DNA from 4 places in the Enterobacter sp. MGH 24 genome. Region 1 is predicted to be linked to each of the others. Evidence: predicted binding sites of a transcription regulator. Region 1 holds the regulator's gene; each other region holds the start of a gene.
What was found. Region 1 encodes LexA, which represses DNA repair genes until DNA is damaged. Its sites were predicted from a motif close to TNCTGTATGTACATACAGNA; they were not measured.
Positions count from the first base shown of each region.

Region 2: the regulator LexA is predicted to act here: its motif matches at 1,017-1,036, upstream of L370_RS07750 (DNA translocase FtsK 4TM domain-containing protein).
Region 3: the regulator LexA is predicted to act here: its motif matches at 890-909, upstream of L370_RS0121750 (DinI-like family protein).
Region 4: the regulator LexA is predicted to act here: its motif matches at 892-911, upstream of dinB (DNA polymerase IV).

Region 1 covers NZ_KI535657.1:1,736,129-1,738,332, forward strand. The annotation lists gene plsB (glycerol-3-phosphate 1-O-acyltransferase PlsB) at 1-115, opposite strand, end outside; gene L370_RS13640 (diacylglycerol kinase) at 270-638, shown strand; gene lexA (transcriptional repressor LexA) at 747-1,355, shown strand; gene dinF (MATE family efflux transporter DinF) at 1,419-2,204, shown strand, end outside.
Region 2 covers NZ_KI535657.1:3,015,928-3,018,131, forward strand. The annotation lists gene lrp (leucine-responsive transcriptional regulator Lrp) at 484-978, shown strand; gene L370_RS07750 (DNA translocase FtsK 4TM domain-containing protein) at 1,114-2,204, shown strand, end outside.
Region 3 covers NZ_KI535657.1:739,902-742,105, forward strand. The annotation lists gene L370_RS22485 (DNA cytosine methyltransferase) at 1-305, opposite strand, end outside; gene L370_RS0121750 (DinI-like family protein) at 431-871, opposite strand; gene L370_RS18245 (replication endonuclease) at 989-2,204, opposite strand, start outside.
Region 4 covers NZ_KI535657.1:2,349,138-2,351,341, forward strand. The annotation lists gene nqrF (NADH:ubiquinone reductase (Na(+)-transporting) subunit F) at 1-618, shown strand, start outside; gene nqrM ((Na+)-NQR maturation NqrM) at 621-821, shown strand; gene dinB (DNA polymerase IV) at 929-1,987, shown strand; gene pepD (cytosol nonspecific dipeptidase) at 2,055-2,204, opposite strand, start outside.

The DNA.
Region 1 (2,204 bases):
GCGACGTATCGAGCCCCAATTCCAGCGCGGGTTCTGCTGGGATAGACTTGCTTTTTACCAGGATGCTTAATGGTAAATTAAGTAATTTGTAGTAAATTCGTGGCCAGCCGGACATAAACGATGTAAAGCCTCTGGTTAATAATGCAATTGCGGCGCAAGGATAACAGAAAGCGCGCAAAATTTCTGTTGTTACCCGTCATACTTCAGGCTGTAGCGAAACGCGCTACAGTTCCTGTTACTGACGCTTTTTTTCTTAAAAGGTTCTTTTAATGGCCAATAATACCACTGGGTTAACGCGTATCATCAAAGCCGCTGGCTATTCATGGAAAGGGTTCCGCGCTGCGTGGATCAACGAAGCCGCCTTTCGCCAGGAGGGCGTCGCCGCTATCATCGCGGTGATTATCGCCTGTTTCCTTGATGTTGATGCTATTACCCGCGTACTGCTTATCGGTTCCGTGCTTCTGGTGATGATAGTGGAAATTCTTAATAGCGCTATTGAGGCCGTTGTTGATCGCATTGGTTCAGATTTCCACGAGCTTTCTGGCCGCGCAAAAGACATGGGCTCTGCTGCCGTGTTGCTGGCGATTATCACTGCCGTTATCACCTGGGTCACACTGCTTTGGTCACATTTCCGATGAGCCTCGAGGAATAATTAAGTCCCTGGTTTTTTGTGCAGTTTTTGGTTCCAAAATCGCCTTTGACTGTATATACTCACAGCATAACTGTATATACACCCAGGGGGCGGAATGAAAGCGTTAACGACCAGGCAGCAAGAGGTGTTTGATCTCATCCGGGATCATATCGGCCAGACGGGTATGCCACCCACGCGTGCGGAAATCGCGCAGCGTCTGGGCTTCCGTTCTCCGAATGCTGCCGAAGAGCACCTGAAAGCGCTGGCGCGTAAAGGCGTGATTGAGATTGTTTCCGGCGCGTCACGCGGTATCCGCCTGCTGGTGGAAGAAGAGACGGGCATTCCGCTGGTGGGGCGTGTTGCTGCCGGTGAGCCTTTACTGGCACAGCAGCATATTGAAGGCCACTACCAGGTCGATCCGGCCATGTTTAAACCGAGCGCGGATTTTCTGCTGCGCGTCAGCGGTATGTCGATGAAAGACATCGGCATTCTTGACGGCGATCTGCTTGCGGTGCACAAAACGCAGGATGTGCGTAACGGCCAGGTGGTTGTCGCGCGCATTGATGATGAAGTCACCGTCAAGCGTCTGAAAAAACAAGGTAACACCGTTCAGTTGCTGCCTGAAAACAACGAGTTCTCGCCGATTGTGGTCGATCTCCGCGAACAGAACTTCTCTATCGAAGGACTGGCGGTTGGGGTCATTCGCAACGGTGAATGGCTGTAACCTCTTCCTGTCAGGCTATGGCGCCGCTGTAGCCTGCTTCGTTTCCCACTCCCGGTATTTTTCATGTCACTGCTGACGGCATCCGATAAGGCATTGTGGCGTCTTGCTCTGCCGATGATTTTCTCCAATATTACCGTGCCCTTGCTGGGTCTGGTCGATACTGCCGTTATTGGTCATCTTGATTCCCCGGTTTATCTCGGCGGCGTGGCAATTGGTGCGACGGCAACCAGCTTCTTGTTTATGCTGCTGCTCTTTTTACGCATGAGCACCACCGGACTCACAGCCCAGGCTTATGGTGCAAAAGATCCGCTGCGTCTGGCGCGAGCACTGGTCCAGCCGCTGATCCTTGCGCTTGGTGCGGGGGCGTTAATCGTTTTATTACGTGCGCCCCTGATCGACCTTGCGCTCCATGTTGTTGGCGGCAGCGAGGCGGTACTGGCGCAGGCGCGACGTTTCCTTGAGATCCGCTGGCTCAGCGCGCCCGCCTCGCTGGCTAACCTGGTTCTGCTGGGTTGGCTACTGGGCGTTCAGTATGCCCGTGCGCCAGTCATTTTGCTGGTGGTAGGCAACCTTCTCAACATTGTGCTGGATGTCTGGCTGGTAATGGGCCTGCATATGAACGTGCAGGGCGCGGCGCTGGCGACGGCAATTGCCGAATACGGAACCTTTATTATTGGTCTGTGGATGGTCTGGCGCGTGCTGGCGATGCGCGGCATCTCCCTGGCGTTGCTCAAAACCGCATGGCGCGGCAATATCCGTAAGCTGCTGGCGCTTAATCGTGACATCATGCTGCGCTCGCTGTTGCTTCAGCTCTGCTTCGGCGCGCTGACGGTTTTCGGGGCCCGGCTG
Region 2 (2,204 bases), 1.3 Mb from region 1:
AAAGAGCGCAGCAATTTTGATATCAATCTGTGTAATAGCCACGGACGATGAATGAGGCGCTATAACATCACGCTTTCTCCTGAAAATCGCTCGTTTGTAAGGCAATAAAATGAGGATTAATACCCTGCCGTAATGAATATCCGGCATGTTGTACTAAAAAACGATGTTTTGCTTTGACAATCCCCTGCGCTTTTGCGAAAACATTCAAGGAAGAAAAAAAACCGCGTTAACCGTATGCCGCATAGGCATGCACGTAAATGCCATTTTTACCGGGTCAGTGAAATCTACGCATGGCGTGGACAGACGCCATACGTGATGTCGGTGACTGCCTTCGGGCAACGGTCTTCTTACCAACAGAACCCGAATCCGCATCGCGTCTAATACATAATCAGGCGATGTGATGACTAACGGGTACAGGCTCTGAACAGTGATGTGCACAGGGTCCAGGCAGGAGTAGGGAAGGAATACAGAGAGACAATAATAATGGTAGATAGCAAGAAGCGCCCTGGCAAAGATCTCGACCGTATCGATCGTAACATTCTTAATGAATTGCAAAAGGATGGGCGTATTTCCAACGTCGAGCTTTCAAAACGTGTGGGACTTTCCCCGACGCCGTGCCTTGAGCGTGTGCGCCGACTGGAAAGACAGGGTTTTATTCAGGGCTATACGGCTCTGCTGAACCCGCATTATCTGGATGCCTCACTTCTGGTATTTGTTGAGATTACTCTGAATCGTGGTGCGCCGGATGTGTTTGAGCAATTTAACGCCGCTGTACAAAAACTTGAAGAAATTCAAGAGTGTCACCTGGTGTCCGGTGATTTCGACTACCTGTTGAAAACCCGTGTGCCTGATATGTCCGCCTACCGTAAGCTGCTGGGGGAAACCCTGCTGCGTCTACCAGGCGTGAACGACACCCGTACATATGTGGTGATGGAAGAGGTCAAACAGAGCAATCGTCTGGTTATTAAGACGCGCTAACACGGAACAGGTGCAAAATCAGCGTAGTTTGATTACACTCCTGTTAATCCATACAGCAACAGTGCCGGGGAGTCCCGGCGCTGTTGTCCGTTTTAGCAAACAGGCAGGATATGCCTGATACCTGGAGAGCCTTTTTTGAGCCAGGAATACACTGAAGACAAAGAAGTCACACTATCGAAGCTAAGCAGCGGACGTCGTCTCCTCGAGGCTTTGCTGATTGTTATTGCCCTTTTTGCCGTCTGGCTGATGGCAGCCTTACTCAGTTTCAACCCCTCAGATCCCAGCTGGTCACAAACGGCATGGCATGAGCCTATCCATAATTTAGGCGGTGTCCCCGGTGCCTGGCTTGCGGACACGCTGTTCTTCATTTTCGGTGTGATGGCCTACACCCTTCCCGTCATTATCATAGGCGGATGCTGGTTTGCGTGGCGTCATCGTCAGAACGATGATTACATCGACTATTTCGCCGTGTCGCTGCGCCTGATTGGCGCGCTGGCCCTGATCCTCACCTCGTGCGGGCTGGCAGCGATAAATGCGGATGATATCTGGTACTTCGCCTCGGGCGGGGTGATCGGCAGCTTACTCAGTTCTGCGCTACAGCCGATGCTGCACAGCAGCGGCGGCACGCTGGCGCTGCTGTGCATCTGGGCGGCCGGGCTGACGTTGTTCACCGGCTGGTCCTGGGTGAGCATTGCCGAGAAAATCGGCAGTTTTATCCTCACCATTCTGACCTTCGCCAGCAACCGTACCCGTCGTGACGATACGTGGGTTGATGAAGACGAGTACGAAGATGAAGAGGAAGATGACGCGCCTGTGCAGCGTCGTGAGTCTCGTCGTGCGCGTATTCTGCGCGGCGCGCTGGCACGTCGTCAGCGTGTTGCTGAGAAATTTGCCAACCCGCTAGGCCGTAAAACCGATGCGGCGCTGTTCTCCGGAAAACGCATGGATGAAGACGAGCAGGTTGAATACCGCGCGGCGGGTGCCGCCGTCGATCCTGACGATGTTCTCTTCTCCGGCAACCGCGCGATGCCAGGTGATTTTGACGAATACGATCCGCTGTTAAACGGCCATTCTGTTACCGAACCGGTTGCGGCAGCCGCAGCCGCGACGACCGCTGCGCAGGCGTATGCCGCGCCTGTTGAAGCGGTAACGCCATCTGCTCCGGTTTCGCCGCCGGAATCCGTTATTCAGCAGCCGCAGGTTGACTGGCAGACTGCGCCCGGCGT
Region 3 (2,204 bases), 1.0 Mb from region 1:
CGAAAGAAATGAATATATAACTCGTTTCTTGTATCATCAGCATTTCCTTTACCTATAGAACTGAATCCTTGGCATGGTGGTCCACCAATGATACAGTCTATTTCTTTGACATTACATGCCGCTAATATATCTTGTGCAGAAAGTTTACTCACATCCTTTTTGAGGTGTGCAGCGTTTGGAAAATTTAATTGATGAGAAAAAATCGCATGTTTATCTATTTCAACGGCTCCAGCTAAGTTAAAGCCCGCACGTGCAGCTCCCAAGCTTAAACCGCCTACCCCTGAGAATAAATCAACTACATTCATATTAAGATAACCATGCTTACTAATCCAATTAAAGATCCTGTATTCTACCATTACTTTAGCTTTTTGCTACAGATAGTCATTCCATTCATGTTCGATGGCTCGTCAGATTACACATTTTGCTCATACTAACTCCAGCTCCCATCTTCCCATACTTCCTGAAGGATACCATCCAGCGCTTCGCTGTCTGAATCCTTATCGAACCCCATAATCTCGACACCGGTCATGGATTCCTTTTTAACCGTAACGCGCGTTGACGGGAAAACAGACTGTATTCGTCTGGTCAATTCGCACTGAAAAGCCTCAATTACCGGCTGGCCTATTTTTTGGTCTTTATCCAACGTGATATTTACTTTCACTTTGCCCTCTTTTGCAACGATCTCATCAACAGGCGGCTCGGAAAAAACAACAGAAAAATTATTATTTTTCATTAGGTTGCCTCTTGCTATTTCCGCAATTAGATTCAAAGCAATTTCACGATCTCTTTCCTGACATGCACCCTCAGCCGTCAGGCGCGCAATCATTTCGACCCGCTCAATCATAACGTGCTCGTTTAGTTTTCTATCCACACAACCTCCCCTACGAGATACTGTATATACATACAGTAGCACGTATTGGCAAAATTTGGGAAGTAAAAATCGCAACCAAACACACTGTATGTACATGATACGGATGAGTATTATCGGTTAAACTTTCGTTGTCATTTCAGCTAAAGCCGCAACGCGCCTGAGGATTTTACGGGCTTGCGCCTGATGTGAAGGGGGTGCGGAAAACACCTCTCCATTGACCGTTCCATGCAACCATTTTCCGTTAAAGCAACTTTTACCACCTGACATCAGGTGCAGGGCTTCACCCCGGCTGATGATAGTCCCGGTTGTCAGGTGTATCTCGTCGATGGTTTTTGCTATAGCTGCATATTGCTCATCAGTTCCGTGAATGAATTTTCGCCGTATTGCTGGCTTTTGCTTTCTGAGTCGGTTCGTCAGCTCTCGTCTTTCACGCCTACAGAGTGGTTTCGATAAATCCAGTATCGGTGGATCGCTTTCGCTTCCCGTACAGTTATTGACAGAACTCCGAGAGGGCGCAGGAGCGCCCTTAAGGTCAACGGCCAAATCAACGGCACGCTTCGGCACAATTTTCCATTGCGTGAGACGGGTTAAAATAGGGGTGCCAGCACCAATAGCGGAATCATACACGCCACGGATGCAGACGGTTTCCTCGCCATACTGGTTAAACTCGGCGCGCGGTTCATACAGCGTGCGCACCTGCAAATCATCGCGACGGACGAACGGACCACCCTGCGCATTAACGTAACCAGCCCAGTCACCGGCGTCAGCGGCATCATGGACGGCTGCAAACTCAACGCTCAGGCCGTTTGCGGTCTCTGTATCAGCGAGGCGGCGCAACTCACGGTAGACCGTCACCGGCGCACCGCCGATAAACTGGAATTGACGGATGTGCCAGCGCGCCGCCCATGCTGATACGGCTGGAGCGGTCTCTTTTAGCTGTTCACCGCTTTCATCATCGGTTTCACCATCCAGAGCATAACCGTCAATATTTTTTGAAATGTATTTAGCCACATAGCCGGTAGCACAGCCCTTTTCCGGGTCAATGGCCTCGGCATGAAAACGCGCCTTTTTGGCTTTGTCGCTTCTCAACTCGTGGTGGTCTTCCTCCCACGCGTAATCGCGAATGATGAGGCGCACGCGCTCAACGTCTTTCGGCAGCATAAACATAAGCATGTGCCAGTGAGGCGTCCCGTCGTGATGAGGTTCAGCAACACGGATACCAAAAATGCGGATTTCTTCCCGGTACAGCTTGGCACGAATGCGCGCCCAAATGCCGGTGAGATAATTCTGCGTATCTGACGGGCTGGCTCCTTTCCATTTGGTGTTACGGTAT
Region 4 (2,204 bases), 610 kb from region 1:
GTAAAAGAGCCAACGCTTCGCGCCTACTCGATGGCCAACTACCCGGAAGAGAAGGGCATTATCATGCTCAACGTGCGTATCGCCACGCCGCCACCGAATGTGCCGGACGCACCGCCGGGGGTGATGTCGTCATACATCTGGTCTTTGAAGCCGGGAGATAAGGTGACCATCTCCGGTCCGTTTGGGGAGTTCTTCGCGAAAGATACCGATGCGGAAATGGTCTTTATTGGCGGCGGTGCCGGTATGGCCCCGATGCGCTCGCACATCTTTGACCAGCTCAAGCGGCTGGGTAGCCAGCGTAAGATCAGCTTCTGGTACGGGGCGCGCTCGCTGCGCGAGATGTTCTATGATGATGAGTTTGAACAGCTGGCGCGTGAAAACCCGAACTTTACCTTCCACGTTGCGCTTTCCGATCCGCAGCCGGAAGATAACTGGACGGGCTACACGGGGTTCATCCACAACGTGCTGTATGAAAACTACCTCAAGCAGCACCCGGCGCCTGAGGACTGCGAGTTCTATATGTGTGGTCCGCCGATGATGAACGCCGCCGTGATTAAGATGCTGAAAGATCTCGGCGTCGAAGATGAGAACATCATGCTCGATGATTTTGGAGGCTGATGATGCTGACGTTTCTGGTAACCTTTGTGGTTTTTGTGCTTGTCATCTTCGGCATGTCGTTAGGCTGGATCATTAAGCGGAAAAGCATTCAGGGCAGCTGCGGCGGTATTTCCTCCATTGGGATGGAAAAGGTCTGCGACTGCCCGGAACCGTGCGATGCGCGAAAGAAAAGGATGGCCCGCGAGCAGCAGCGCATTATTTAGTCGTGTAGGTCGGGTAAGGCGAAGCCGCCACCCGACAATTCCCAAGCACACTTCTCAACCCTTATTTATTTACTGTATACTTATCCAGTGATGAGTGAGGGCTTACTATGCGCAAAATAATCCATGTCGATATGGACTGCTTTTTTGCCGCAGTGGAGATGCGTGACAACCCGGCGCTGCGGGATATTCCCATCGCCATTGGCGGCAGCCGCGTTCAGCGTGGTGTCATCAGCACCGCCAACTATCCTGCGCGCAAATTTGGCGTGCGCAGCGCGATGCCGACGGCGATGGCCTTAAAGCTTTGCCCTCATCTCACGCTTCTGCCCGGCCGGTTTGAAGCCTATAAAGAGGCTTCCCTTCATATTCGGGAAATCTTCTCCCGCTATACCTCTCTGATTGAGCCGCTGTCGCTGGACGAAGCCTATCTGGATGTGACCGACAGCGTGCACTGCCACGGCTCCGCCACGCTGATGGCTCAGGAGATCCGCCAGACGATTTTCAACGAGCTGAATCTGACGGCGTCTGCGGGCGTCGCGCCCGTGAAATTCCTCGCCAAAATTGCCTCCGATTTAAATAAGCCCAACGGTCAATACGTCATTACGCCTGACGAGGTGCCTGCGTTTTTGAAAACGCTGCCGCTCGGCAAAATCCCCGGGGTAGGAAAAGTTTCCGCCGCAAAGCTGGAAAGCATGGGGCTACGGACCTGCGAAGACGTGCAGCGAAGCGATCTCGCTATGCTGCTCAAGCGCTTTGGGAAGTTTGGCCGCGTGCTGTGGGAGCGCAGCCAGGGAATTGACGATCGCGATGTGAACAGCGAGCGGCTACGTAAATCCGTCGGCGTTGAGCGCACCCTCATTGAAGATATTCATGACTGGTCCGAATGCGAAACCATTATCACGGAACAGCTTTACCCGGAGCTGGAACGACGCTTAAGCAAGGTGAAGCCGGACCTGCTGATTGCCCGTCAGGGTATCAAATTAAAATTCAACGACTTCCAGCAGACCACGCAGGAACACGTCTGGCCGCGTCTGAATAAGGACGATCTCATTGCGACGGCGAAAAAGGCATGGGAAGAGCGCCGGGGCGGGCGAGGGGTGAGGCTGGTGGGATTGCACGTCACGCTGCTGGATCCGCAGTTAGAGCGACAGCTGGTTTTGGGATTGTAAAAAAGCCCGGTGCGCTACGCTTACCGGGCCTACGTTTTTCACCCTCGAGAGGGCTGGGGTGAGGGTATTACTTAACAGGGATCGCTTTCAGCAGCTCAGTCAGCAGCGTCCAGTAGTGACCGACGCTTTCGATATGAACCTGCTCATCCGGCGAGTGCGGACCGGTAATGGTTGGCCCGATGGACACCATATCCATATCCGGATACGGTTTCTTGAA